DNA from 4 places in the Erwinia amylovora genome. Region 1 is predicted to be linked to each of the others. Evidence: predicted binding sites of a transcription regulator. Region 1 holds the regulator's gene; each other region holds the start of a gene.
What was found. The regulator CRP, encoded in region 1, controls carbon source genes, mostly activating them, when cyclic AMP is high. The targets are predictions, from matches to a motif close to ATGTGANNNNNNTCACAT.
Positions count from the first base shown of each region.

Region 2: the regulator CRP is predicted to act here: its motif matches at 4,398-4,415, upstream of JGC47_RS12810 (nucleoside-specific channel-forming protein Tsx).
Region 3: the regulator CRP is predicted to act here: its motif matches at 2,451-2,468, upstream of epd (erythrose-4-phosphate dehydrogenase).
Region 4: the regulator CRP is predicted to act here: its motif matches at 3,258-3,275, upstream of deoC (deoxyribose-phosphate aldolase).

Region 1 is NZ_CP066796.1:259,264-266,853, reverse strand. Features, by position in the region: gene JGC47_RS01145 (hydrolase) at 1-813, shown strand, start outside; gene JGC47_RS01140 (YheU family protein) at 813-1,031, shown strand; gene JGC47_RS01135 (phosphoribulokinase) at 1,140-2,009, shown strand; gene JGC47_RS01130 (OsmC family protein) at 2,046-2,453, opposite strand; gene crp (cAMP-activated global transcriptional regulator CRP) at 2,818-3,450, shown strand; gene JGC47_RS01120 (YccS/YhfK family putative transporter) at 3,511-5,622, shown strand; gene argD (bifunctional acetylornithine/succinyldiaminopimelate transaminase) at 5,631-6,848, opposite strand; gene JGC47_RS01110 (aminodeoxychorismate synthase component II) at 6,935-7,513, opposite strand; gene ppiA (peptidylprolyl isomerase A) at 7,572-7,590, opposite strand, start outside.
Region 2 is NZ_CP066796.1:2,785,177-2,792,766, reverse strand. Features, by position in the region: gene nrdE (class 1b ribonucleoside-diphosphate reductase subunit alpha) at 1-450, opposite strand, end outside; gene nrdI (class Ib ribonucleoside-diphosphate reductase assembly flavoprotein NrdI) at 492-902, opposite strand; gene nrdH (glutaredoxin-like protein NrdH) at 907-1,149, opposite strand; gene JGC47_RS12825 (DUF2002 family protein) at 1,658-1,993, shown strand; gene JGC47_RS12820 (hypothetical protein) at 2,179-2,601, shown strand; gene speG (spermidine N1-acetyltransferase) at 2,637-3,203, opposite strand; gene JGC47_RS12810 (nucleoside-specific channel-forming protein Tsx) at 3,333-4,199, opposite strand; gene JGC47_RS12805 (flagellar protein FlhE) at 4,644-5,066, opposite strand; gene flhA (flagellar biosynthesis protein FlhA) at 5,063-7,168, opposite strand; gene flhB (flagellar biosynthesis protein FlhB) at 7,168-7,590, opposite strand, start outside.
Region 3 is NZ_CP066796.1:689,934-697,523, reverse strand. Features, by position in the region: gene pgk (phosphoglycerate kinase) at 31-1,194, opposite strand; gene epd (erythrose-4-phosphate dehydrogenase) at 1,216-2,262, opposite strand; gene tkt (transketolase) at 2,526-4,517, opposite strand; gene loiP (metalloprotease LoiP) at 4,803-5,555, shown strand; gene JGC47_RS03150 (methyl-accepting chemotaxis protein) at 5,738-7,405, shown strand; gene JGC47_RS03145 (hypothetical protein) at 7,451-7,590, opposite strand, start outside.
Region 4 is NZ_CP066796.1:3,082,311-3,089,900, forward strand. Features, by position in the region: gene deoB (phosphopentomutase) at 1-756, opposite strand, end outside; gene deoA (thymidine phosphorylase) at 820-2,142, opposite strand; gene deoC (deoxyribose-phosphate aldolase) at 2,265-3,044, opposite strand; gene JGC47_RS14095 (metal-dependent hydrolase) at 3,307-4,083, opposite strand; gene JGC47_RS14100 (patatin-like phospholipase family protein) at 4,080-5,132, opposite strand; gene JGC47_RS14105 (DUF1328 domain-containing protein) at 5,235-5,396, opposite strand; gene osmY (molecular chaperone OsmY) at 5,519-6,133, opposite strand; gene prfC (peptide chain release factor 3) at 6,407-7,590, opposite strand, start outside.

The DNA.
Region 1 (7,590 bases):
TGGAGCGAAAACCCGGCCCGGGCGCGCAATAAGCCGCGCGTGGTGCTGTTCCACGGCCTGGAAGGCAGCTTTCACAGCCCCTATGCGCACGGCCTGTTGCAGGCGTTGAAAGCGCGTGGCTGGCTGGGCGTGGTGATGCACTTTCGCGGCTGTAGCGGCGTACCCAACCGCCTGAACCGCATCTATCACTCTGGCGAAACCGGTGATGCCAGCTACTTTTTACAGTGGCTGCGCGCTGAATGGGGCCGGGTGCCGACCGCCGCCGTGGGTTTCTCGCTGGGCGGGAATATGCTGGCCTGCCTGCTGGGCAAGCAGGGGGATCACTGCCTGCTCGACGCCGCGGTGGCAGTTTCTGCACCGCTGATGCTGGAACCCTGTAGCCGGCGGCTGGAACAGGGCTTTTTCCGTGTTTATCAGCGTTATCTGCTTAACCTGCTGAAACTGCATGCCTGGCCGGGCACGCTGCCCGTCGACCTGGCGCAGCTCGAATCCATTGGCCGGCTGCGTGATTTTGATAATGCGATTACCGCCCGCGCTCATGGCTTTATTGATGCCAGCGACTATTACCGCCGCAGCAGCGCCATGCCGCTGCTGCCCGGCGTGCGTAAGCCGCTGCTGATCATTCACGCGCAGGATGACCCTTTTATGACCGCTGATGTGATCCCCGATCCTGCCCTGCTGCCGTCAAACGTTGAATATCAGCTGACGCAGCATGGCGGGCACGTTGGTTTTGTAGGCGGAACGCTGCGCAGCCCACAAATGTGGCTGGAGCAACGCATTCCGCAATGGCTTACCACCTGGCTGGACAACTGATGATTATTCCCTGGAAAGAGCTCGATTCGGCAACACTTGATAACCTGATTGAATCCTTTGTGCTGCGCGAAGGCACCGATTATGGCGAGCATGAGCGATCGCTGGAACAGAAAGTCGCCGATGTTCGCCGTCAGCTGAGCTGCGGCGAGGTGGTGCTGGTGTGGTCTGAACTGCACGAGTCGGTCAACATTATGCCGCGCGGCCAGTTTCGCGGCTAACCCCGTCCGCCAGGTTATATCAGCTTCATCGCTGCCGTATTGATGACATGTGTCGACAAAGCATGTTACCAATGCAGGGCCACCCGTTTTTTAAGGAAGTAGTACGCTATGTCGACTCAACATCCGGTTATCGCCGTTACCGGCTCCAGCGGGGCAGGAACCACGACCACCAGCCTGGCATTCAGGAAGATCTTCCAGCAGCTGGGCCTGCATGCAGCAGAAATAGAAGGAGACAGCTTCCACCGCTTTACCCGCCCGGAGATGGATATGGCGATCCGCAAAGCGCGCGATATGGGTAAACACGTCAGCTATTTTGGCCCGGAAGCGAATGATTTCGCACTGCTGGAGCGTACATTCAGCGAATATGGTCGCAGCGGTAAAGGAAAGTCGCGTAAGTATTTGCATACCTACGATGAAGCCGTGCCCTGGAACCAGGTGCCCGGCACCTTTACGCCGTGGCAGCCGCTGGCAGAACCGACCGATGTGCTGTTTTATGAAGGGTTGCACGGCGGCGTTGTCACCCCGCTGCATAACGTGGCGGAAAACGTGGATCTGCTGGTTGGCGTGGTGCCCATCGTCAACCTTGAGTGGATCCAAAAACTGGTGCGCGATACCAGCGAACGCGGCCATTCGCGCGAAGCAGTGATGGACTCCGTGGTGCGTTCAATGGAGGACTACATCAACTTTATTACTCCGCAGTTTTCACGCACCCATATCAACTTCCAGCGCGTCCCGACGGTGGACACCTCCAACCCGTTTGCCGCCCGTGGCATCCCCTCTCTGGATGAGAGTTTCGTGGTTGTCCACTTTCAGGGGCTGGAAGATATCGATTTCCCTTACCTGCTGTCCATGCTGCAGGGTTCGTTTATCTCACATATCAAAACCCTGGTGGTGCCGGGAGGAAAAATGGGGCTGGCGATGGAGCTGATCATGGGGCCGCTGGTTAAGCGGTTGATTGAAGGAAAGAAAATCGGCTGAAGTTCTTTCCTTTTACGGCTAAGAGGATGGGCGGGATCAGGTCAGTTCGATCACTTCATAACTGTGGCTCATCTCCACCCCCTTGCCCAGCATAATCGCCACCGAGCAGTATTTTTCCGCAGAGAGATCGACCGCACGCGCTACCGCGTTATCCGCCAGCGCTTTGCCGCTGACAACAAAATGCAGGTTAATGCGGGTGAAGATACGCGGTGCCTCTTCGCGGCGTTCTGAGGTCAGCTTCACTTCGCAGTCAGCCACGCTATGGCGGCCCTTTTGCAAAATTGACACCACGTCAATGGCGCTGCAGCCGCCGGCGGCCATCAGCACCATTTCCATTGGGCTTGGCGCTTTATCGCCCGAATTACCATCCATCAGCACCTGATGACCAGATGAGGATTCTCCCAAAAACGTCATCCCTTCGACCCACTTAACCCGTGCCTGCATAACAACATCCTCCAATTCATTTAGTTACAGCAGAGTACGCCGCCGTGATTAAAACGGCAACGCTCTCTTTTTCTGACTATGCTGAAGCGAGACAACAGAAGACAGCCATCCCAAGCTGTGCTACAAACGAGGCTGTAAATTTCACCGGCATCATGATGTTGGTGATAACGAAACGACAGCATACGGCCTGCCCCGGAGCGGCCCGTTCCTTCCCTGTCGGAACGCTTGACTATAACAAAGCCTGGCAGGGATTCAGCCCCCGTATATCCCAATCAATTTACGCGCGGCAGCAAGGGGATCGTGAAACTTGCTGCGGGGTAAACCGGATGTATTCAGGTACGACGACAACAGAGGATAACAGCGAATGGTTCTCGGCAAACCGCAAACAGACCCTACTCTCGAATGGTTCCTGTCCCATTGCCATATTCACAAATATCCATCCAAAAGCACGCTGATACATCAGGGTGAGAAGGCGGAAACCCTTTACTACATCGTCAAAGGTTCAGTAGCGGTATTGATCAAGGATGAGGAAGGCAAAGAGATGATCCTCTCTTATCTCAACCAGGGTGATTTTATCGGCGAGCTGGGCCTCTTCGAAGAGGGCCAGGAACGCAGTGCCTGGGTACGTGCCAAAGCAGCCTGTGAAGTAGCTGAAATCTCTTACAAAAAATTCCGGCAGCTGATCCAGGTCAACCCTGACATCCTGATGCGCCTGTCTTCGCAGATGGCGCGTCGCCTGCAGGTCACCTCGGAAAAAGTGGGTAATTTAGCTTTCCTTGATGTGACCGGACGCATTGCCCAGACGCTGCTGAATCTGGCAAAACAGCCCGATGCAATGACGCACCCGGACGGGATGCAGATCAAAATAACGCGTCAGGAGATCGGCCAGATTGTCGGCTGCTCGCGCGAGACGGTCGGTCGTATTCTGAAAATGCTGGAAGATCAAAACCTGATCTCCGCACACGGTAAAACCATCGTCGTTTACGGCACGCGTTAATCGCCCCTGAACCCACGGCGCGCCAGCCTCTGTCGCGCCTTTTTCTATCTGGTGCGGCGGATGTGGCGCAGAATCATTTATCAACCTGAAGTGAACTACGCGCTGCGGCAAACACTGGTGTTGTGTTTGCCGGTTGCACTGGGCTGGCTGCTGGGAGACTTACAGAAAGGTCTGCTGTTCTCACTGGTTCCCGCCTGCTGTAACAATGCCGGGCTGGATACGCCGCACAAACACTTCTTTGAACGCCTGATGCTGGGCGGAGGCCTGTTCGCCGGCAGCAGTTTTATTATCCAGTATGCCGGCGCTCAGGGGGTTCCGCTGCCGCTGATCCTGCTGCTGATGGCGATGTTGCTGGGGATCACCGGCGAGATCGGCCCGCTGCATGCCCGCCTGATGCCTGCCTCGCTGATTGCCGCCATATTCACCCTGAGCCTCGCTGGCAAAGTACCGATGTGGCAACCTCCGTTACTGTATATCCTTGGCACCATCTGGTACGGGGTATTTAACTGGTTCTGGTTCTGGCTGTGGAAAGAGCAGCCGATGCGCGAAACGCTTAGCCTGCTGTACCGCGAGCTGGCCGACTATTGCGAGGCAAAGTATCGCCATTTAAACCAGCTAAACGACCCCTCATCCGCTATGCCGCCGCTGTTTGCTCGCCAGCAAAAGGCCGTCGATCTTATCACTACCTGTTACCAGCAAATTCATATGCTGGCAGCCAATCGCAACCAGCATTACCAGCCTTTGACGCGCGCTTTCCAGGTGGCGCTTGACCTGCAGGAGCACATCGCCGTCAGTCTGCATCAGCCGGAAGACGTGCAAAAACTGGTGCGTCAGAGCCACGCCGAGGCGGTGATCCGCTGGAATGCGCAGCGCATCGCCGCACGTCTGCGCGAGCTGGCTGACGATATTTTGTATCACCGCTTCCCCAGACGTTTTGAGATGGAACTGCCGCTGGAAGCGCTGGAGAAGATCGTGCGTCAGCATCCGGATAATCCGGTGGGTAATTTTTGCTACTACCATTTCAGCCGTATTGCGCGCGTGCTGCGCACTCAACGCCCGCTTTATCGCCGCGATTTGATGGCTGACCGTCAGCGCCACCTGCCGCTGCTGCCGGCGCTGAAAAGCTACCTTTCGCTTAAGTCTACCGCCTTGCGCACCGCCGCACGCTATGCGGTGATGTTGACCTTCGCCAGTACGCTGGCGCTGTTTCTGGCTATGCCGAAGCCGTACTGGATACTGATGACCATGATGTTTGTCAGCCTGAACGGCTACAGTGCCACCCGGGTCCGCATCCAGCACCGTGCGCTTGGCACCCTGGCCGGGCTGGCGGTTGCCGCACTGGCCCTGCGCCTGCATGCTCCTGAGTCAATGACATTACTGGTGATGCTGGCCATCACCCTGGCCAGTTACCTGATTTTACGCAAGTTCTACGGTTGGGCGACGGTGGGCTTTACCGTAACGGCGGTGTATTCTCTCCAACTTTTGTCGCTAAACGGCGAGAGCTTCTTATTGCCGCGCCTGATCGATACGTTGATGGGCTGCCTGATTGCCCTTGGCGGCAACATCTGGCTGTGGCCACAGTGGCAGAGCGGGTTGCTGCGCCAGAACGCGCATGATGCGCTGGAGGCTTATCAGGAGGCGCTGCAGATGTTGTTGGGTAGTGAACAGGATGTCAGCAAGCTGGCAAACCAGCGTATCAAAGTTAATCAGGCGCATAACGCGCTGTATAACTCCCTGAATCAGGCGATGCAGGAGCCTGGCTTCGATTCCCGCTATTTGTCCGATATGAAACTGTGGGTAACCCACAGCCAGCTTATCGTTGAACATATTAACGCCATGACGATTATGGCGCGGGAACACACTATGCTGACCGCCTCGCTGGCGGAGCGCTATCTTCAGTCCTGCGAGATCGCTCTGCAACGTTGCCAGCAGCGGCTGGAATATGACGGGCCGGGTTCAGAAAGCAACGTGCTGGAGGCGCCGGACAATTTCCAGCATGGCCCGGTGACTCTCCTCGAAGGCCACATCGAGCGCATTCTCGACCACCTCAACACCATGCACACCATTTCATCGCTGGCCTGGAGCCAGCGCCCTCACCATGGCCACTGGATGATAAATCGGTTAGGTAAATCGTCCGGGCGGCGACCTCAAACCGGGCCGCCGCCTGGTTAACGCAGCACCTACGCCAGCACCTTCTCGACGGCCGCAGCAAAGCGCTCCATACCTTCGGCAATATCGACAGGCTCAATCAACAGCGATGGCGCGAAGCGCATCACGCCGCTGCCGGCGACCAGCACCATCACCCCTTCGGCCGCCGCCGCGTTAAGGATATCGCGGGCTTTATCAGCGTACTGTGGCTTCAGCGCTGCACCAATCAGCAGCCCTTTACCACGGATATCGCTGAACAGATCCCGCCTGGTATTCAGCGACTGTAGCGCATCAACAAACAGCTGCCGCCGCGCGGCCACGCCGTCAAGCACTTCCGGCGTATTGATAATGTCCAGCGCCGCTTCCGCCACCGCACAGGCCAACGGATTGCCGCCGTAGGTGGTGCCGTGCACGCCCGGGGCCATCACTGAGGCAATAGCGTTGGTGGTCAGCATCGCGCTGACCGGGAAGCCGCCGCCGAGTGCTTTCGCGCTGGTGACAATATCTGGCTGCACGCCGTAGTGCTCGTAGGCAAACAGCTTGCCGCTACGGCCCATGCCGCTCTGTACTTCGTCCATCACCAGCAGCGCATGATGTTCATCACACAGCTGACGCAGCCCCTGCATGAATTCCTCAGTGGCCGGTACCACGCCGCCCTCCCCCTGGATCGGCTCGACGACAATCGCACAGGTATGATCGTCGATGACCGCTTTGACCGCCGCCAGATCGTTAAAGGGCACATGGACAATATCGGCCGGTTTTGGCCCAAAGCCATCGGAGTATTTTGGCTGCCCGCCGACGGAAACGGTAAACAGCGTGCGGCCATGAAACGCATTATGGAAAGCGATAATTTTGCTTTTATACGGGCTGTGGCGCTGTGAAGCGTAGTAACGCGCCAGCTTGAAAGCCGCTTCGTTGGCTTCCGCGCCGGAGTTGGCAAAGAATACGCGCTCGGCGAAAGTGGCATCGATCAGTTTACGCGCCAGGCGCAAGGCTGGCTCATTGGTGAAAACGTTACTGGTGTGCCACAGGGTTTCGCCCTGGGTTTTTAACGCTTCCACCAGCGCCGGATGGCAGTGGCCCAGCGCGGTAACCGCAATCCCACCGGAGAAATCGATATACTCTTTACCCTGCTGGTCCCAGATACGGCTGCCTTTGCCTTTGACCGGCACAAACTGCGCTGGTGCATAAACAGGCAAAATTACCTCGTCAAATGTCGCCCGCGTTACCGCTATTTTTTCCGCCGCCATTCGTTACCTCTCCGTTTAATCTTTTCATTCATATGAAAATATAGTCATAAAATATGCATAAAAAGTCAAAAAAAGGCAAATATTAATCAGCGTTTAAGAAAATTACCCAGCAGCTGATGCCCCTGCTCGCTCAGAATGCTTTCCGGATGGAACTGCACCCCTTCCAGCGCCAGCGTACGGTGACGGAAACCCATAATTTCGTCCGGCTGGCCGTCATCACGCAGCGTCCAGGCGGTCAGTTCAAATTCAGCAGGGAGACTGTCCGCCGCTACGATCAGCGAGTGATAGCGCGTGACCGTCAGCGGATGATTGAGGCCGGCAAATACGCCACCCTCGTTATGCTCAATCGCCGAGGTTTTACCGTGCATCACCCGGCGGGCGCGTTCTACGCGCGCGCCAAATGCCTGGGCAATGGCCTGATGCCCGAGGCAAACACCAAGGATCGGCAGCTGACCGGCAAAATGACGGATGGCGTCAAGCGAGATCCCTGCTTCATTCGGGGTACAGGGACCGGGGGAAATCACCAACTGGTCGGGAGCCAGCCTGTCCATCTCCGCCAGGTTAATCTCGTCGTTACGCCGCACGCACACTTCGGCGCCCAGCTCGGAAAAATACTGGTAGAGGTTCCAGGTGAAGGAGTCGTAGTTATCGATAAGCAGCAGCATGATCGGTCCGTTACGCCCGGGCCAACGGGCGGCCCGGGCAGAGAAGGCAGTCAGCTAATTATGGCAGCACTTTAGCC
Region 2 (7,590 bases), 1.3 Mb from region 1:
CTGCTGCTTACCGCAGTTAAGGAAGGTGGGCGTGGCCGGCTGAAAGCGGCCGCTCAGAATTTCATCCGCCAGCGCCAGCGCCAGCGGCTGGTCACCTTTGGCTAACGTCAGTGCCACCATACATACGCGTTCGGTAAAACTTTCCAGATAGCGCTTGCCGTCAAAGGTTTTCAGCGTATAGCTGGTATAGAACTTCCATGCGCCGAGGAATGTCTGAAAGCGAAAGCGGCGTGCAGTGGCCCGGGCGAACAGCGAACAGACAAACTCAAACGGGTATGCGTTCAACACCTCAGCTTCGTAATAGCCTTCCGCCACCAGAAACTGCAAACGTTCGGCGATGGAGTTGAACTGAACGCTGTTGGGGATGACGTGTTGAATAAAGTATTGGCGCGTGGCGTCCTGGTCTTTTTCAAACTGAATATGGCCATTATCGTCGTACAGATTGAGCATCGCGTTGAGCGCGTGATAATCCGCCGTAGCCTCCGCGGCCTCTAAGAATGTGCTGTCTGTCGCTGCCAAAATTCGGTTACTCCGTTGTAGACGTTAGCGATATCTTCAGGGGTACCCATCAGCTCAAAGCGATAGAGACAGGGTACCTGGCATTTTTGCGCAATAATTTTGCCAGCGAGGCAAAAAGCTTCGCCAAAGTTACGGTTACCGGCAGCAATAACGCCGCGGATCAGCCGACGATTATTGCTGTGATTAAGAAACCGGATCACCTGTTTAGGCACCGCCCCCTGGTGCGTGCCGCCGCCGTAACTGGGCACCACCAGAATATAAGGTTCACTGACCTGCAACTGCTGCGCGTAATCGAGCGGAATACGGCGTGACGGCAGGTTTAACCGCGCGATAAAACGGTGGGTGTTTTCTGACAGGCTGGAGAAGTAAACCAGCGAAGCCATGCGATTACCCCCGCACCGCAACGGCATGGCTTAGCGCATGAATTTTGTCCGGACGAAAGCCGCTCCAGTGTTCCTGCTCAGCCATTACCACCGGTACCTGGCGGTAACCTAATGACCTCAGGGTCTCGACATGGGCTGGTTCGTGGTCGAGGTTAATCAGTTGGTAATCAATCCCTTTCTTGTCCATGGCATTTTTTGTGGCGTTGCACTGGACACAATTATCTTTAGTGTAAATAATAATGCGCATGATTCGCATTTCCTTTCTTGGCCGGAGCGTTGATTATATTGGCTCTCACTCAGTCAGTGAGATTTAGCAGAAAACACACCATATAGCGTTTATCCCTTTCACTAAATACTAGATATAGCGTCTGCGGATTGCAACCATACAAATTTCAGGTCATCAGATTTATCTTGCACCATCGCGACACAGGTCCTCTGGCACAAGCTCTCAGCGCGAAAAAATAGCCGAAAAAAAAATCCGCTTTCGTTTGCGGGTGCCGGGCCGGAGTCAACCACTGCGGCATCGGCGCGCCGGCAATCATCACGGCAAAAAATAATCTCTGAAGCGTTTGCAGCACCGATGCCGTTGACCTCAGGCAGCCAAATATTTGTTACTTTGTGCGGAAATCGACTATTAGTTACAGGACTGGCTCAGATTGTGCCGCCTGATGGTCGGCGTTTATGGATTATTCCGAAAGCCCTGAAGGCAGCGCCTGTTGTAAGGTTGCCTGGTTTGCAGACTGAGAGGAACAAGCATGTATTTACGACCTGATGAGGTAGCGCGCGTTTTGGAAAAAGTGGGGTTTGAAATGGATGCGATAACCACCAAAACCTACGGTTATCGTCGCGGTGAAGACTATGTCTATGTCAACCGTGAAGCGCGCCTCGGTCGTACCGCGTTGGTTATCCACCCGACGCTTAAAGAGCGAAGCCAGGCCATCGCTACCGCTGCCTCGGAGGTAAAAACATGCGATCACTATGTCCGCTTCCCGATGTATCTGGTTGGTGAGGCAAACGACCATTACGGTATTCCCCACGGTTTCAGTTCCCGCATGGCGCTGGAGCGTTATCTGGAGCGCATGTTTGGATAATCTCACCGGCAGAAAATGAACTGGCAGGCATGCGCGTCCACGGCATGCAGAATGTTTCCCCTTTAATGGCTGAATAACGCGCTAATTAATCACTGTGTTCCCCCGCTGGCATGCGTGGGTAAATAATGAAAACTTACCCGGTCAGGCTTAGACTGTCAGCATACTGGACATATGCAGGAATAATGATGAAACGGGCGATCGCAGCGCTGATAGCGGCGTGGATATTAACGGGGTGTGCAACCATCGTCTCCAGCGAGACGCAGGATGTGACGCTGCAAACCCAGCCCCCCGGGGTGAAATTTGTGGTGCAGGACGAGAGCGGTAAAGCGGTGGCAGAAGGCTATACGCCAAAAACCGTGACGCTGGCAAAGTCCAGCGGCGACTATTTTGGTAAGAAAAAGTACCTGGTCATGCTGGAGCGTGCCGGCTATGTGCCGCAGACGCTGCCGTTGAAAGAGAGCGCAAACCTGTGGTATTTGCTGGGCAATATTCCACTGCTCGGGTTCCCTGGCTGGCTGGTGGTTGACCCGTTCTATGGCGGGATGTACAAAATTGAGCCGCCGCGCCTGCAGGTGGTGATGAGTCCTGTCGGCGCTCGCGGGGCTTAGTTATTAAACCAGAGCAGGCCGGATTTCCGGCCTGCTTACTGTGCCGCAGGTTGCACCATGCCCTGTGCGGGTTTGAAACGCTCAAGAAACTGAGGCTGGAAGATGCACATACGTATGGTGTTACGGTATTCACCGTTAATAAAGAACTCGTGGATTAACTCGCCTTCCACCTCAAAGCCCAGCTTGCGATAGATGTGAATCGCCTTTTCGTTCTCTTTATCGACAATCAGGTAAAGCTTGTAGAGATTCAGCACCGAGAAACCATAATCCATTGCCATCTTAACCGCCTGACTGGCCAGTCCTTTGCCCTGATGACTGGGGGCGATAATAATCTGAAACTCCGCCCGGCGGTGGACGTGATTAATTTCCACCAGTTCCACCAGCCCCGCATTGCTTCCGGCATGCTCCACTACAAAGCGCCGCTCGCTTTGGTCATGAATGTGCTTGTCATAGAGATCTGACAGCTCCACAAAAGCCTCATACGGTTCTTCAAACCAGTAGCGCATCACGCTGGCGTTATTATCCAGCTGGTGGACAAACCGCAGATCTTCCCGCTCCAGCGGGCGCAGCGTAACGTCGTGGTCAACAAATTTGGCACACATAACTCTTCCTGTTTGCAGATGCTGTATTGCCCAGCAAGTATAACGTTTTACCGGCGGCAAAAAAAACGCGCCGGTCGGCGCGTTGAGCTGTTAGCCATGTTGGCGTCCCTGGCGCAGGCCGGTTCGCTGTCAGAAGTTATAGCCAACCACCAGATAGTAGCCAAAGCCGGTTGATTTCACGGTGAAATCCCCGGCGCCGAAGTTCTGCACCACGCCGTCGTTCCACTGTCCGCCGTTGTGGAAGTAGCGCGCAACAAACGAGTAGTGCCAGCGATCGTAGCCGAGAGAAAGAATATGGCTGGAGGCGATGGAATTGCTGGTTCGTGCCGGGCTGGCGTTATCACCAAGCTGCGAACCCCAGTCAAAGTTGGTAAAGCCGATATAGCTCAGATTGCCGCCCCACAGTGTGGTCAGCGGCACAAAGTATTTCACCTTGAAGCGGTAACCGTCCCAGCGGTCTTCGTTAGCTGCGCCATAGTTCTCCCACTGATATTTGGCGTATACGTTCAAAGACAAGCCCATATCAGAATGTGTGTCGATGTCGGTGCCCAGCCCCATATACCAGGTATTCTGGCGGCTGGCCTTGTTATCGCCCATGTCGTAGACGTAGTTGTTGGCGAAATACCACTCTTTAAACGGGCCAAAGCCCAGCTGGGTGCCGGTCAGTTTATCAATGGAGAAGCGTGGTTCAATCTCCATAAAGAACGGGGAACCGTCATCCCAGGCGCCGACGTTATTACCGTTGCCGGTGCCGAAGAATTTAGGCACATCGATATAGCCGTAAAAATCCAACCCGTCTTTATGCGCAAAGGCTTCATATTCGAGATACACATCGTTATTCAGCCTGGGTCCGAAGCGGGTGTGATAGCTGCCCACCACGTTAACGCTCTGATGCCACCAGTCTGAAACGTATTCGGCGTTGCCGGTTTCAGCGACGGAGGATTGGGTATAAGAAAGCGCGGCCAGCGCTCCGGCCATGATTATTTTATATTTCATTAGTGCTTTTCACATGCTCAGTGACCTGTCTGGCAGCTATCGTTCAGGTCGGGTTGCCGCTTCTACAGGCGAAATGGGTGGTTATCGCGAAGGCAAAAACACCCGCATGAATTCTGCGGCAGTGTGCCGCCGTCAGCGCTCTAGCAAATAGATATCACTCACACTTGTCAAAGTGTGTTTCATTTCGATTTGGTTAAAGTGTGATTTTTATCACAAATTAATCAGTGCAGAGTGAACTTTATCGCTAACGTGCTGTTCAGGCATCTAAACGTCGGGGTAAACGATTGCCTGGTATTGAATGAGCAAATCCTGCCGATTTTGTTGCAGATAGCAGGGTTTTGAATCCGCGCTAAACGCACCAGTGAATAAGTATTCTTATAGATAAAGGCCGGGATCGCCGACTGACAGCCAGCCGCTGCGCGATGGACGCGCCGGCCTTGCCCGTCATCGCAATAGCGCGCCGGTACGATAGTTGACGGTCAGCTGATTACTGAGGATGGTGAGTGCGGGTTGCAGGGAGCCTCGCGTCACCGTGGAATAAATAAAACGAAAAGGGCCGTCGGCGGGAAATGACGACGGTAAGGTTTGCTCACCGGCCAGCGCGGGCAACGCCATGCAGCGCCCCCGGCTGCATAACGTTATTTTAAGATCCGGCGGTGGCGCGCTGTCGGGGGTGATACGCCATGCCACCCGCGCTGCCGTTGCCGAAGCGGGGAGCGGCGCGCCAGGCTGCAGCGGACGGCTGGTGATCTCCTGCTGGCCGCGAGAAATAACGCCACCGAAGCTCTGACTGCTCCAGGCGCCGCCGTGGCTGGCGTGCACGGCAATCGGCAGCATCAACAGCAGGGCAGGCAGCGCGCTTTTCACGACTGCCCCCCGATCATCCAGGTCATGCGCACATTTCGCTGGCTATTAATCTCCTGACTTGACAACACCACCAGCTGCGGGAAGATGCGCCGCAAATAGCGTGACAGCATCAGGCGCAGAGAGGGATTAACCAGCAGCACCGGCGGGGCTCCAATGCCTTCCTGATGTTGTAGCGCCAGGCCAGTCTGCTTCATCAGGTTTTCCGCAATACCTGGCTCAATGGCGCTGCCGCTTTGCGTAGCCTGCACCAGCAGCTGTTCCAGTGACAAATCCAGCCCAATCACCTGAATATCGTCGTCAGCGGTAAACCACTGATGGGTGATTGAGCGCGCCAGCCGCACGCGTACGCGGGCGGTTAATTCATCGGCATCGCTCTGCGCGCTGGCAAATTCGGCCAGCGTGTCGATGATGGTGCGCATGTCGCGGATGGCAATACGTTCGGCCAGCAGGTTTTGCAGCACCTTATGCAGCGTGGTCAGCGAGATCACCCCTGGTATCAGGTCTTCTACCAGCTTAGGTGACTGTTTGGTCAGCTGGTCAAGCAGCTGTTGCGCTTCCTGACGACCAAACAGCTCTTCGGTATGGATGCTGATCAGATGATTCAGATGGGTAGCGACCACCGAACTGGGATCGACCACGGTATAGCCCAACGTTTGTGCCAGCTCGCGCTGTACCTCATCGATCCACAGGGCGGGTAAGCCAAAGGTCGGTTCTACGCAGGCGGTGCCCGGTACGTCACCTTCCGCACAACCCGGGTTGATCGCCATAAAGCGTTCCGGTATCACTTCGCCGCGACCGATCTCAACGCCTTTCAGCAAGATGCTGTAGGAGGTGGGAGAGAGATCGAGGTTATCGCGTATATGCACCGGCGGCGGCAAAAAGCCCATCTGCTGGGCAAACTTTTTACGGATGCCGCGTACGCGCGTCAGCAGCTGGCCCTGCTGTTCCTGATCGACCATCGGGATCAGCCGGTAGCCGACTTCCAGCCCGAGCACGTCTTCCATCTGCACGTCTGACCAGGTAGCTTCATTGACCTGTGCCGCTTCGGCTTCGGCCCGCGCCTTATCTTCCGCCAATTCCGTCGGGCTACCGGGACGTGCGCCTTGCTGGCCTTGACGGCCGCGCAGCCACCAGGCGATGCCCAGCAGCACGGCGGTAAACAGTAAAAACACCACGTTCGGCATGCCGGGGATCAGACCGAGCAGGCCGATCACCCCTGCTGCCAGCAAGATAACGCGTGGCGAGCTGAACAGCTGGCCGATCATCTGCTCGCCAACATCCTGCTCGTTGACCACCCGCGTGACCACCACGCCGGCAGCGGTAGAGATCACCAGACCTGGGATCTGCGCGACCAGTCCGTTGCCGATGGTCAGCAGCGTATAGGTTTCTGCCGCCATTCCCGCCGACATATCATGCTGCATAATGCCGATCATCAAACCGCCAAGCACGTTGATCACCATGATCATCAGTCCGGCAATCGCGTCACCGCGGACAAACTTACTGGCACCGTCCATTGAACCGTAGAAATCGGCTTCCTGGGTGACTTCCTGGCGACGGCGCTTGGCTTCCTCTTCGCCAATCAGTCCGGCGTTGAGATCGGCATCTATCGCCATCTGTTTGCCCGGCATCCCGTCCAGGGTGAAACGTGCACCAACTTCGGCAATACGCCCGGCACCCTTGGTGATGACCATAAAGTTAATGATGATCAGGATAATAAAGACGATAATCCCGATAGCGAAATTACCCCCTACCAGGAAATTACCAAAGGCTTCAACAACGTGGCCGGCGGCAGCGGTTCCGGTGTGGCCATCCATCAGGATCACACGCGTTGAAGCCACGTTAAGCGCCAGACGCAGCAGCGTGGAGAACAGCAGGACCGTCGGAAAAGCCGAGAATTCCAGCGTCTTCTGGGTGAACATGGCCACCAGCAGGATCATGATCGACAGCACAATATTGAAGGTGAACAGCAGATCCAGCACGAAGGCCGGCAGCGGCAGGATCATCATCGACAGGATGGTCATAATCAGCACAGGGCCGGCGAGAACCTGCCACTGCGTGTCTTTCATCTTCGGTAAACGTAACCGGGTGGCTAGATTGGCCATCACTCTTTACTCTCTTGGGCAAAATCCAGCGCTTCAGGCACCGGAAGGTTTTCAGGGGTGTTTGGCCGTTGTCCATAGCCTTTACGCCAGCGCCTGAGGCTATAAACCCAGGCGAGGACTTCCGCCACCGCATGATATAAATCGGCCGGTATCGGTGCGCCAATCTCACAGTGGCGATAGAGTGCTCGCGCCAGCGGGGGCGCTTCCAGCATCGGAACCTTATGGCTTTCAGCCAGTTCGCGAATGCGTAAGGCAACCAGACCGCTGCCTTTCGCCACTACTTTGGGTGCGCCCAGGCTGCCATCTTGATATTTCAGGGCCACGGAGTAGTGGGTCGGGTTATTCACTATCACATCCGCATCCGGTACATCGGTCATCATGCGGCGCTGCGCCATGGCGCGCTGCATCTGCCTGACGCGCCC
Region 3 (7,590 bases), 430 kb from region 1:
CAGGCGGGGAACTTCGCCCCGCCGCAGAGTTTACTGCTTTGCACGCTCTTCCAGCATGGCAACCGCCGGCAGAACTTTACCTTCTACGAATTCGAGGAAAGCTCCGCCGCCGGTGGAGATATAAGAGATTTTATCTTCGATGCCAAACAGGTCTATGGCTGCCAGCGTATCACCGCCACCGGCAATGGAAAATGCATCGCTGTCTGCGATCGCATTGGCAACGATTTCAGTCCCTTTACGGAAGTTAGGGAATTCGAACACGCCTACCGGGCCGTTCCACAAGATAGTTTTGGCATTTTTCAGCAGGTTAGCCATTGCCAGTGCGGTTTCGTCGCCGAAGTCCATGATCTCTTCGTTATCCTTAACCTCAGAGACTTTCTTCACGGTGGATGGCGCAGTTTCAGAGAATTCCGTGCCCACGCGTGAATCAACCGGAACCGGGATGCCGTACTCGTCACGCAGTTTTTTTGCCGCATCAACGAAATCTGGCTCGTACAGGGATTTACCCACGTTGTTCTCAATAGCCACGAAGGTATTGGCAATGCCGCCGCCGACGATCACGGTGTCGGCGATTTTGACCAGTGAGTTGAGCACGTCAAACTTGGTAGAAACTTTAGATCCACCCACCACGGCCACCATCGGGCGTGCCGGGCTTTTCAACGCTTTGCCCAAGGCTTCAAGTTCAGCCGACAGCAGCGGGCCTGCGCAAGCGACCGGGGCAAACTTACCCACGCCGTGGGTAGAAGCCTGCGCGCGGTGTGCGGTGCCGAAAGCATCCATCACAAAGATGTCGCACAGCGCGGCATATTTCTTAGAGAGGATTTCGTCGTCTTTCTTTTCGCCTTTGTTAAAGCGCACGTTCTCCAGCACCACCAGCTTGCCAGCAGCCAGCTCAACGCCGTTGAGATAGTCTTTCGCCAGAGAAACGTTATCTGCACCCAGCTTTTCTTTCAGGTAGTTGACCACCGGCAGTAGAGAGAACTCTTCGTTGTATTCGCCTTCGGTTGGGCGACCCAGATGGGAGGTAACCATCACTTTAGCGCCCTGCTTCAGCGCCGCTTCGATGGTCGGCAGAGAAGCGCGAATACGTGCATCAGACGTCACTTTCCCTTCTTTTACCGGCACGTTCAGATCGGCACGGATCAGAACGCGTTTACCCGCAAGATCCAGATCGGTCATCTTAATTACAGACATGGTGAACCCTCTCGTTGATTCTCAAAGTTTTATTGACGCAGCCGCGTCCTGGCTGAAACCGCTGGAAGCCATTGCTAATGTGGTATCGATCATGCGGTTAGCAAAGCCCCATTCGTTGTCACACCAGACTAAAGTTTTAATCAGGTGCTGACCGCTGACCCGGGTCTGGGTGCCATCTACAATGGCACTGTGCGGATCGTGATTAAAATCAATAGAGACTAACGGTAATTCCGTGTAGTCAACTATACCATTAAATGCCCCCACCGACGCACTGTGCAGCAGGGCATTGACCTCGCACGCTTTCACCGCATCACGTACGCTGACGCTGAGATCGATCGCCGTCACGTTGATCGTCGGTACGCGCACCGCGATCGCTTCGAAGCGATCGTTAAATTTTGGAAATATGCGCGTTATTCCGGCGGCCAGCCGCGTGTCGACCGGGATAATCGACTGGCTGGCGGCGCGGGTACGGCGCAAATCCGGGTGATAAGCATCAATCACCTGCTGGTCGTGCATCGCCGAGTGAATGGTGGTGACCGTACCCGATTCAATACCCCAGGCATCATCCAGCAGCTTGATAATCGGGATAATGCAGTTGGTGGTGCAGGAAGCGTTCGACACCAGCAGATGCTCGGGCAGCAGCTCTTTTTCATTAACGCCATACACCACCGTGGCATCCAGATCGTGGCCGCCCGGATGCGAAAACAACACTTTCCTGGCACCGGCCTTCAGGTGAGCTTCTCCATCGGCACGACTGCCGTACACCCCGGTGCAATCCAGCACGATATCGACATTCAGTTCACGCCAGGGCAGAGTGTGAATCTCCGGAATATGCAGCAGGCGAATGGCATCATCACCGACCGTCAGCAGGTCGCGCTCCTGACGAACGTCCCAGGCAAAACGCCCGTGGCTGGTATCGTATTTCAGCAGATGCGCCATCCCGGCCGCATCTGCCAATTCGTTAATCGCCACCACCGTAATTTCAGCCCGTCGTCCGGTTTCATACAGCGCCCGTAAAACGTTGCGGCCAATGCGACCAAAACCATTAATGGCAATGCGAACGGTCATAGCACTCCAAATCTGAAATCATCTTGAAATTGGATGTTTAGCCTGAGCCAGCCGTCGGAATTTGTACAGAAAATTATTGCCGTAAGACAGCTTAATGACCCGCGTACAAACGCAAACTGAAACGCTTCAGCCAGAGTAATAGAACTAAGGAATAATGGGAATGACTGGGATCAATTGCGGCGCGTAACTTTCGATCTGCGTCACAAAACGGGCAATGACAGCGGGGAAAAGGGCGGATCGTCGATCCGCCCGCTAATACAGCGTTACAGCAGTTCTTTCGCTTTGGCGACCACGTTATCGACGGTGAAACCGAACAGCTCGAACAGTTTCTCTGCCGGGGCCGACTCACCGAAGCTGGTCATCGCCACAATTGCGCCGTTCAGGCCGGTATATTTGAACCAGTAATCAGCGATGCCCGCCTCAATCGCCACTCGGGCGCTGACAGCTTTCGGCAGCACCGACTCACGGTAAGCGGCATCCTGCTTATCGAAAGCATCGGTAGACGGCATAGAAACCACGCGCGCTTTACGCCCTTCAGCCGTCAGTTTGTCATAGGCGCCAACCGCCAGTTCCACTTCAGAACCGGTGGCGATGAAGATCACTTCCGGGGTCCCGGTGCAGTCTTTCAGCACGTAAGCACCACGGGCAACGTTAGCCAGCTGTTCAGCGGTACGCTCCTGCTGCGCCAGGTTTTGGCGCGAAAGGATCAGTGCCGTTGGGCCGTCGTGACGTTCAATGGCGTATTTCCATGCAATCGCAGATTCAACCTGATCGCACGGACGCCAGGTACTCATATTCGGCGTCACACGCAGGCTAGCCAGCTGTTCAACCGGCTGGTGAGTCGGACCGTCTTCACCTAATCCGATGGAGTCATGGGTATACACCATGATCTGACGGATCTTCATCAGTGCAGCCATACGCACCGCGTTTCGCGCGTATTCAACGAACATCAGGAAGGTCGCCGTATACGGCAGGAACCCCCCGTGCAGGGTGATACCGTTAGCGATAGCGGTCATACCAAATTCGCGCACGCCGTAGTGGATATAGTTACCCGCTGCGTCTTCGTTAATCGGTTTAGAGCCGGACCACATGGTCAGGTTGCTTGGGGCAAGGTCAGCAGAGCCGCCAAGGTATTCCGGCAGCAGTTTACCAAAGGCTTCAATGGCGTTCTGCGAGGCCTTGCGGCTGGCGATTTTCGCCGGATTAGCCTGCAGTTGTTCAACGAATTTCTGCGATTCAGCTGCCCAGTTAGCCGGCAACTCATTTTTGATACGGCGCCTGAACTCTGCTGCCAGCTCCGGGAAGGCTTGAGCATAGGCAGCAAATTTATCGTTCCATGCCGCTTCTTTAGCCTGTCCGGCTTCTCTTGCATCCCACTGTGCGTAGATATTTTGTGGGATCTCAAACGGCGCGTGGTTCCACCCCAGCTGCTTACGGGTCAGGGCGATTTCTTCATCTCCCAGCGGCGCACCGTGGGAATCATGCGTACCGGCTTTGTTCGGTGAGCCGAAACCGATAACGGTTTTACACATCAGTAGCGAAGGCTTGTCGCTGACCGCTTTGGCTTCTTCCACTGCTTTTTTTATCGCGTCCGCATCATGGCCGTCCACGCCGCGCACAACGTGCCAGTCGTAAGACTCAAAACGCTGCGCCGTATCGTCGGTGAACCAGCCGTCAATATGACCATCAATCGAGATGCCGTTGTCGTCATAGAAAGCCACCAGCTTGCCCAGCTTCAGCGTTCCCGCCAGCGAGCAGACTTCATGAGAGATGCCTTCCATCATGCAGCCGTCCCCCATAAACACATAAGTGTTATGGTCTACCACCTCATGACCCGGGCGGTTAAACTGCGCCGCCAGCGTACGCTCCGCAATCGCCATGCCCACCGCGTTGGCGATGCCCTGGCCCAGAGGCCCGGTAGTGGTTTCAACGCCCACGGTATAACCGTACTCCGGGTGCCCCGGGGTTTTGGAATGCAGCTGACGGAAGTTGGCCAGTTCGCTAATCGGCAGATCGTAACCGCTGAGATGCAACAGACTGTAGATCAACATTGAGCCATGCCCATTAGACAGCACGAAGCGATCGCGGTCGGCCCACAGCGGGTTGGTTGGATTGTGGTTGAGGAATTCACGCCACAGTACTTCGGCGATATCAGCCATGCCCATTGGCGCGCCCGGGTGGCCGGATTTGGCTTTTTGCACCGCATCCATACTTAATGCGCGAATGGCGTTGGCAAGCTCTTTGCGAGAAGACATTTTCTACTCCAGGTCGGATTTAACGCTTCGCCGTCCTTAACCTATTGTAATGAATGAGTTATAAGGCAAAGCCAAAGGAAAGTCGACCATCAATGTACATGAAACACGGGTAACATGTACATGGCGCAGGGGCTAAAAAAATTACATAACTTGCAGTTTGGGTGCAGGCCGACTATGCAATTCTGGCAACTCGCGTTATAACTTCCCTGTGCTGGCGGCTTATGCCGCCGGCGAAAGGTTTCAACACTCTGTTTTTACTCATTTTTACCTGAATGGATCACTGGAATGAATAAACGTATCTCTTGCATCGCGCTGGCGCTGGCTGGCCTGCTTTCCGGCTGTCAGAATTTTGACAGTAATGCCCTGATGCAGTCTGGCACCCAGGCCTGGCAGGCCGCGACCCTGAGTGATGTGCAGGTTAAGGAGCTGAGCGACAAGTCTTGCCAGCAGATGGATGGCGAAGCACAAATTGCGCCTGACAGCAGCCCCTATGCTCAACGCCTGAAAAAAATCGCCGCTGCGCTGGGAGATAATATCAACGGCACCCCGGCCAACTACAAAGTTTATCTGACCAAAGACGTCAACGCCTGGGCGATGGCGAACGGCTGCATTCGCGTATATAGCGGCCTGATGGATTTGATGAGCGATAACGAAGTCGAAGGCGTGCTCGGCCACGAAATGGGCCACGTTGCGCTGGGTCACTCGCGTAAAGCCATGCAGCTGGCCTGGGCTACCACCGCCGCGCGTAGCGCTGCCGCTTCCGTCGGTGGGGTTACCGCTTCGCTATCGCAGTCCGAGCTGGGCGATCTGGGCGAAAAACTGGTCAACGCACAGTTCTCGCAGAGCCAGGAATCTCAGGCTGATGACTACTCTTTCGATCTGCTGAAAAAACGCAACATCAATCAGCAGGGGCTGGTGACCAGCTTTGAAAAACTGGCGAAAATGGAAGGTAGCCATGCCAGCAGCCTGTTTGATTCGCACCCGGCCTCACAGGCGCGTGCTGACCATATCAGGCAGCGCATCGCCGCAGAAAAATAAGGCCGTCGAGGGGGCAGGTCAAACCTGCCCGGATTGTCCGGAGATACTGCTTTGAATTGCATGTAAATTAAACTATCCACTCTGCTGGCCGTCTTACCTGATCGCATCAATTAAACTCTCTCCGCCTGACGTCGATAATGCTTTTGCTGGTTTTTCTCTTCTCAACAACACCAAGGTTAAACATGTTCAAGCGCATAAAGTTGGTCAACGGCATGGTAGGCGTCATCGTGTTATTCGTCACTCTGCAATTATTTACAGGCAGTATGTTTCTTAGGACCGCCCAAAATGATAAGGATAATTTCGCGTTTAATCAGCACATCCGCGAGCAGCAACAGCCAATGGACGGCGCCTGGGATTCGCTGGATCAGGCGCGTGATGCTTTGAATCAGGCCGTCATACTCTTTCTGATTGAAACGCAAGGCCAGCCACATACTAAAAGCGACTATAAAAACAAGTTAACGCTGGCAAAAAATCATTTGATCAACGCAGAAGCTTCACTGGTCGCATTTCATGGACTTTTATCCGATAAGCAAAAAGTAGAGAAGCCGATCGTTGCATTACAAGAAAGCAATCAGGGATATAAAGCGGCGCTATTGGGGCAAATAACAAAACTCGAAACAGGAAGCTTTAACCCCGATTTCATCTCCGATATCAAAAGCCAGCGGGAGGTGCTGCTGAAATCCTATGTCGCCTGGCAGGATGCGAATAATCAGCTGATAGCACGTGGCGTGCTCGCCAGCAATGATGCTTACCGTTATACCCTCTGGACCCTGTCAGGCGTGCTGGTGGCCAGTATTGCGACTATCGCACTGGTGTGGAGCGGCATTAGCCGGGGCCTGCTTCGCCCTCTTAAAGCTCACGTTGCTCATATTCAACATATTGCTAACGGCGACCTGACACACGCTATTGCGGTGGAAGGGCGTAACGAGATGACCCAGCTGGCGGCCAGCCTGCAAGAGATGCAGCAAGCACTGGTACTTACGGTTAGCAAGGTGAGAGAGGGTTCTGATGCCATCCACAGCGGAGCGAGCGAGATTTCCTCTGGCAATAACGATCTGTCGTCACGTACCGAAGAACAGGCTGCTGCGCTTGAACAAACGGCCGCCAGCATGGAACAACTCACCGCAACGGTGAAGCAGAACGCTGAGAACGCACGTCAGGCTTCTCAACTGGCGTTAGATGCTTCGCAAACTGCCGAAAAGGGCGGCAGCGTGGTGACGAACGTCGTCAGCACCATGAACGAGATAGCCGGCAGCTCAAAGAAAATCGCTGACATTATCAGCGTGATTGATGGCATTGCTTTCCAGACCAATATCCTCGCACTGAACGCGGCGGTAGAGGCGGCGCGTGCCGGTGAGCAGGGCCGCGGCTTTGCCGTCGTAGCCGGTGAAGTGCGTAACCTTGCGCAGCGCAGTGCTCAGGCGGCGAAAGAGATCAAATCACTGATTGAGGACTCCGTCGGGCGCGTTAATACCGGATCAACGCTGGTAGCGAGCGCGGGAGAAACCATGAATGATATTGTTAATGCCGTCAAGCGCGTGACCGACATCATGGGTGAGATCGCCTCGGCGTCCGACGAGCAGAGCCGCGGCATTGACCAGATAGGGCATGCGATCACGGAGATGGACCGGGTGACACAGCAGAATTCTTCACTGGTCGAAGAGTCTGCCGCCGCTGCGGCTTCTTTGGAAGAGCAATCTGAACGACTGAGTACGGCGGTGGCTTTATTCCGCATCAACGCAACACCGCACAACCGGTTAGCGATCATCAGCGCGCCCAGGGCACAAACAGGGGTACAACGGGTATTAGTAAAGCCAGCGGCCAGCGACAGTGACTGGGAAACGTTTTAAAAGGGTTTAAAACGCGGCACCCTGATGAGCGTTCTTCATCACCGGCTAGTTGAGCGCGTAGCACTTTGATGTGGCTACATTCTGATCGGCAGCGGTTCCGGCCCCACGCAAGAGACAAACAAGGTAGCGATTTTTGTCATGCAACGTTACCACCGGGCCATTCTGGCCAATTGAGGATGAAATAA
Region 4 (7,590 bases), 980 kb from region 1:
GCCGCCCTGCTCATCAACCAGTTTCTGCAAAACGGTCGGTGCCGGGGGTTCGACTGCCAGATCGTGACGGTTGCCGGTACGCTCAAAGTGGCCCGGCTTATCGCCAATAAACGGGCGTGCAATCACGCGGCCAATATTGTAACCGCCTGCGGTCAGCGCTTCGCGCGCAATTTCGCACAGTGCATACAGACGCTGAAGGCCAAAGGTTTCTTCATGACAGGCAATCTGAAATACCGAGTCGGCGGAGGTATAAAAGATCGGTTTGCCGCTCTTCATGTGCTCTTCGCCAAGCTGGTCGAGGATCACCGTCCCGGACGAATGACAGTTACCGAGATAGCCGGGCAGATCGGCTTTTTCCACCAGTAAATCCAGCAGGTCCTGCGGGAAACTGTTCTGCGTGTCGCTAAAGTAGCCCCAGTCAAACAGCACCGGCACACCGGCAATTTCCCAGTGACCTGACGGCGTGTCTTTACCGGAAGAAAGTTCGCTGGCATAGGCGTAAGCGCCGATGATGTCAGCGTTTTTATCCAGCCCCGGCGGAAATCTCCCGCTTGATGCCTCTGCCGCTTTACCTAAGCCTAATGCGGTCAGATTAGGCAGATGGAGCGGGCCTTTACGCCCTTTGTCCGCTTCACCTTTGAAGCACGCCTCGGCAATATGGCCGAGGGTATCCGAGCCTTTATCGCCGAATTTATCAGCGTCTTTGCTGGCTCCTATTCCGAAAGAATCCAGCACCATGATAAATGCACGTTTCATGCCGTTCTCCTGCGCGGTTCTCGCGTTAAGAGTTAAAAAAATCCGATCGCAGCAGAATACCGCTTATTGCGAGATTCTGCGATAAATAACTGGCGTTGGCGCCGGCTGCACCTGCCCGACAACGACGGCGTGCTGCAATGCCTGCGCCGCCTGCTGCCAGCCGGCTTCGCTGGCGGCATGGACCACCGCCAGCGGACGCTGGCCATCAACCTTATCGCCCAGCTGCACCAGTTCGCTGAAGCCAACACTGTAGTCAATGCTGTCACTGGCCCGGCGGCGACCGCCGCCCATCGCCACTACCGCCATCCCCAGCGCACGGGTATCCATCGCGCTGACGGTGCCGCTGGTGCTGGCATAAACCGCTTTACTTAGCATCGGCGCGGGCAGGTAACTGTCGATACGCTCAATAAAGTCCGCCGGGCCTTTCTGCGCCGCCACCATGCGCGCGAACACCCCGGCGGCGGCGCCGTTGTCCAGCACCGCCTGCAGCTTCATCCGCGCTTCGTCGCCTGACTTCGCCAGCCCGCCGGAGAGCAACATTTCGCTGCACAGCGCCATCGTCACTTCCAGCAGGCGCGGATTACGATACCCGCCGGTCAGGAACTGCACCGCTTCACGCACTTCCAGCGCATTACCGGCACTGGAAGCCAGCGGCTGGTTCATATCGGTTAACAGCACGGTGGTTTTACAACCGGCACCGTTTGCTACGCCAAAAATAGCCTGCGCCAGCTCCTCAGACTGGGGCAGAGTCGGCACCAACGCCCCGGAACCAACCTTTACGTCCATGACCAGCGCATCCAGGCCTTCAGCCAGTTTCTTGGCAAGGATCGAGGCAGCAATAAGCGGGATGGAATCTACCGTGGCGGTAATATCACGCGTGGCATAGAAGCGCTTATCCGCCGGAGCCAGCGAACGGGTCTGGCCGACGATCGCCACTCCTGTCTGTTTGATAATCTGGCGAAAGCGATCGTCCGGTGGGAAAATATCAAAACCGGGAATGGCTTCCAGTTTATCCAGCGTGCCGCCGGTATGACCAAGCCCACGACCGGAGATCATCGGCACATAGCCGCCACAGGCGGCCACCATCGGGCCAAGCATCAGCGACGTGACGTCGCCAACGCCGCCGGTTGAGTGTTTGTCCACCAGCGGGCCGTTGAGATTCAGCGCCTGCCAGCTGAGTACCGAACCGGAATCACGCATCGCCATAGTCAGCGCCACACGCTCCGGCAGAGTCATATCCCGGAACCAGATCGCCATCGCCAACGCGGCGATCTGCCCCTCTGAAACCGAGTTGTCACGCACGCCGTTGATGAACTGACGGATCTCTTCTTCGCTCAGTGCATGACCATCACGTTTTTTGCGGATGATTTCTTGTGGCAGAAACACAATGACTCCCAGATCAATGCCATCAATGATACGGGTCCATATTGGCGTGATGGCAGTCGCCGTTTTGGATACGCAAACGCAGTGCAGGATGGTTAATCAGACACGGGGTGGATGCGCAATGATTAATAGCTGCTGTCGCTGGCAGCACTGTTAAACCCCGCTGCGTTTAACAGGCTGGCGAGCAGGCTGGATGCACCGAAACGGAAATGACGCGCATCAGCCCAGTCCGGTCCAAGGATGTCGTCTGCCAGTTGCAGATACAGCGCCGCTTCTTCTGCGGTACGTACGCCACCGGCTGGCTTAAAGCCAACCTGCTGGTGAACACCTTTCGCGGCAATAGTACGCATCATGATCTCCGCTACCGCTGGCGTGGCGTTGACCGGCACTTTTCCGGTGGAAGTTTTGATGAAATCGGCACCGGCATCGATGGCTATTTCTGACGCCTGACGGATCAGCGCGTCCTCTTTTAACTCACCGCTTTCAATAATCACTTTTAGCAGCACATTCGCTGCCGAACACGCCTGCTTACAGGCTTTTACCAGCTCAAAGCCGACGGTGCCATTACCGGCCATCAGCGCACGGTACGGGAATACCACGTCAACCTCATCGGCCCCGTAAGCAATCGCCGCACGGGTTTCCGCCAGCGCAATCTCAATATCATCATTACCGTGGGGGAAGTTAGTCACCGTGGCAATGCGAATTTCCGGCGTCCCCTGCTCACGCAGCGTTTTGCGCGCCAGTGGAATAAAGCGCGGATAGATGCAGATGGCAGCGGTGTTACCGGCCGGAGATTTCGCCTGACGACAGAGAGCGAGCACTTTGGCATCAGTATCATCATCATTGAGCGTGGTTAAATCCATCAGTTGCAGCGCGCGCAGCGCCTGAGTTTTGACATCAGACATGATTATCTCCAGAAAAGTTGGATGGGGGCGTTTGACAGGCTCACGCCGGAGATCGCCCGCAATGTGAGGATTATAACAGCCTGTGGGTCATTATTTTGTGGGAAGATTCACGAACAGCATAGGACAGTGGCATCATTGTGAGATGAATTTCGCGGCGATCATCGTCAAGCGGCTGCCAGAGGCGGCAACGGGCACGAAGTAAACGTCAGAATAATGTTAGAATTATCACATCAGAGGATCGTCAGGCTGCCGCTCTCCGTATTCATACGCCAAACAGGGTAAGGGTGTTCTCGCGTAGCGTTTCAGCTATTTGCTGCGGGGGTTCGTCGCGCAGAGCGCACAGGGCGTGCCAGATATCTCTGACTCGCTCAGGACGGTTGGGCTGCCCCTGGAAACCTTGCAGCGGCATATCGGGTGAATCGGTTTCCAGCAGCAGTGAGGTTAGCGGCAGGCGGGCAACAGTGTGACGGGTTTTGCTGGCACGTTCATAGGTGATCGTGCCTCCTACGCCAATCGCATAACCGGCGCGGATAAACGCCAGCGCCTGCTGTTCACTCCCGGCGAAACCGTGCACCACGCCACGCCTCGGCAGATCGATACGGCGCAGCTGCTGCACCAGCTTGTCATGAGTACGGCGCGAATGCAGGATCACCGGCAGACTGTAATCGCGCGCCAGGCGCAGCTGCGCATCAAGCAATGCCTGCTGCCGCTCAAACTGCGGGTGGTCGATAAACAGATCGAGGCCGGTCTCGCCGATGGCCACCACTTTGTGATGACGCCGTTGCAGATGCTGTTCAAGCGCGACAAGGCTTTGCTCATTATGCTCTGCCACCGCCATCGGATGCAGCCCGAGCGCGGCATACACCGCAGAATGCCGTTCTGCCAGCGCCATCACCCGATCAAAATGCGTGGCCGATACGCTGACGGCAATGATTTTCTCTACCCCGGCCTGAGCGGCTCGTTGCAGGCTTGCCTGTTCATCGCCAACGAATGGCGGAAAATCAAAATGGCAGTGCGTATCGACAAAACATGGCGTCATGCCAGCGACCCCTTATTGTAATCAGAATCAGCACCCACCCGTGGTTCCACTCTCGCTCCCAGACGGTTTGCCTCATTGGCCACGGGGGCTGGCGGTATCACAATCTGCTGATGCACCCGTTGAGTATCCTCGTTCAACCACTCGCCAAGCGTGGCAAGGAAGTAACGTCCGCAGCGTCTGCCCAAATGATAATCTTTATTTAACGAGGCCACCCGGCTGCCGAGCGCCATGCTGGACAGCGGGTGCGGCGGATAGATTTCAATAATACGTAGCTGACCCGGCGGCTGGTTAATGAAATGCTGGGTCTGAAGATAGCTCTCTTCATGCAGCTGAATGATGTTGACCAGCGGTTGCAGTGCGCCATCGCTCAACCAGCGTTCCGCCCTTTTTAGCCAGTGTGGCGTCAAGGTGGTTTGCGGCGGAACGGTACGGATAACGACGATAGTTTCAGCCCCGCGCCGCGCCGCCTCACGCACCGGGATGGCATCGCTGATACCGCCGTCCAGATAGCTGACGCCCGCCAGGTTAACGCCGCGACGACAGAAGCCCGGTATGGCGCTGGAAGCCCTGATTAAATCGTGCCAGTTTTCTGAAGTGGGTGCAAAGTAGCTGGCGCTGTAATCGTCGCTGCGGCAGGCACACATATAAAACTCGCGCCCGGAGGCAAACAGTTTCTCACCGGCTTCAATTGCCAGCGGCAGCTCTTTGCGTGTGATTTCAATCAGCCAGTCAAGATCGAGCAAGTGCCCACCGCGCACAAAGCGCAGAGGATCAAAAAAACGTTTACTGGTGGTGTAACGCATAATTACCCGGCGGGCATAACCTGGCTGTGCGCAGACAAAGGCTGAAAGGTTTTGCGCCCCGGCAGAAGTGCCAAGCATCAGATGAAATGGGTTGAAGTGTGCACGTTGAAATTCGTCCAGCACGCCTGCCGTGAAAATACCGCGCTGTCCGCCGCCTTCGCACACCAGGGCAAGCTTGCCTGGCCGGAATCGCTGTAGCCTTAGCGGCTCGATGTTACCAGGGGTAATCGGAATGTGTATGCCCAAGTCAGGTATCCTCTCAGTTACGGCGCGTAAAGAGGATACCCGTCATCATTTACCGCCGTGGAGCGCTTGCTGCCAACCTTTGCAATGCGCTTGAGCAATTGATTATAGCTTCTTACGGCCGGTGAACAGGCTGATCAGGAAGATAACGATACCGACAACGAAGACAACTTTAGCTGCCCATGCTGCTGTACCCGCCAGCCCCCCAAAACCTAATGCCGCTGCAATCAACGCAATAACCAGGAAGATAATACCCCAACGAAACATAAGCCCCTCCTTACCTGTAGTGAAATCGGACTATTGCTTAGCGTCCGGCTGGCCTGAATTTGGCCGGACTATTTCTTAACGGGTGGTACGGGTAGCGACCCCGGTATGGGGCCGCCAACCGGTTACGGCTTCACGCTCAGATCGTTTTTAACGCTTTTCACGCCGTCAATGGCTTTAGCAATGCCTTCGGCACGTTCAGACTGCGCCTGAGTTTTTACCGAACCGCTTAGCTGTACGACACCATTAGTGGTTTCGACCTTCACATGGCGTGACGGTACGATGTCGTCCGCTAACAGTTTAGCTTTGATTTCGCTGGTGGTTGCCGTGTCGCCGGCATAACCGCTCACGCTCTGTTTGGTGCTGTCTTTCACATGCAGTTTGTCGCTAACGGACTTCACGCCTTCGACTTTCTTCGCTACCGCTACTGCTTTTTCTGCCTGATCCTGCGTAGCCACGAAGCCGTTAAGCGTTACCACGCCGCTGTGGGTCTCAACAGAGATATCGGTGCTTTTGATCGCTTCGTCATCAACCAGCGCCGCCTTCACCTTAGCGGTAACGCCGCTGTCATCCATATAGCCGCCAACTTTTTTCATCGAGCTGTCGAGCTTGGCGCCTGCACTGTCCGCGCTGGTCTGCGCTTTATTGGTCAACGATTCGTCTGCCAGAGCAGAACCGCTTACCAGTACAGAACCTACCATTACTGCCATCAGAGTTTTTGCAATGTTAGTCTTCATCATCGATTTGTTCCTTTTGTCTTGGTTCACTCACAACGGTGAGTTTTTCAGCCACAAACGACGTGACTGTAGGGGTCGGCATGGTGCTATCGCCTGTGAACGTTGCAGCAACCGCGCCGCATATTTTCGTCCTGTGGCAATGAATATAGTTGGTAATCAGGATTTCACCGGAAACGGTAGAGCGATTGATTGATAAAGCAGCAAAAAACAGGTTTTTAGGAGCAGTCTGTAAGCGGGCGGACCAGGGAGGCCCGCCGCCGTCGGCATAAAGCGAGATTAATGCTCGCGGGTTTTGCGGAACGTCACGTCAGGATAACGCTCCTGAGTGATGTTCAGGTTGACCATTGTCGGGGCGATGTAGGTCAGGTTATCACCGCCGTCAAGAGCCAGGTTAATCTCATTTTTACGCTGGAATTCGTCAAACTTCTTCACATCGTCGCATTCAACCCAGCGGGCGGTAGAGACGTTGATGGCTTCGTAAATCGCCTCAACGTTGTATTCACTTTTCAGCCGCGCCACCACCACATCAAACTGCAGCACCCCCACCGCGCCAACGATCAAATCGTTGTTATGCACCGGACGAAACACCTGTACAGCGCCCTCTTCCGACAACTGTACCAGCCCTTTCAGCAGCTGTTTTTGCTTCAGCGGGTCGCGCAGACGAATGCGGCGGAACAGTTCCGGCGCGAAGTTCGGAATGCCGGTGAACTTCATATTCTCGCCCTGGGTGAAGGTGTCGCCGATCTGGATAGTCCCGTGGTTATGCAGGCCGATAATGTCGCCGGGATACGCCTCTTCAACGTGTGATCGGTCACCGGCCATAAAGGTCAGCGCATCGGCAATCACCACGTCTTTACCGGTACGTACCTGGCGCAGCTTCATGCCTTTTTCGTACTTACCGGATACCACGCGCATAAACGCCACGCGGTCACGGTGTTTCGGGTCCATATTAGCCTGGATCTTAAACACAAAACCGCTGAATTTCTCATCGCCAGCGGAAACGGTACGCAGATCGGTGTCACGCGGCATCGGCGACGGCGCCCACTCCACCAGCCCGTCCAGCATATGGTCAACGCCAAAATTACCCAGCGCCGTACCAAAAAAAACCGGGCTTAGCTTGCCTTTGAGGAACGCGTCACGGTCGAATTCGTGCGAGGCCCCCTGCACCAGCTCCAGCTCGTCGCGCAGCTGCGCGGCGAGGTCTTCACCGATGGCCGCATCCAGCTCCGGGTTATCCAGCCCTTTGACAATGCGCACTTCCTGAATGGTATGGCCCTTACCGGACTGATACAGGTAGGTTTCATCTTTATACAGATGGTAAACGCCTTTAAACAGCTTGCCGCAGCCAACCGGCCAGGTGATGGGCGCACAGGCGATTTTCAGCTCGCTTTCCACTTCATCCATGACCTCCATCGGGTCGCGGATATCGCGATCCAGCTTGTTCATAAAGGTCAGGATCG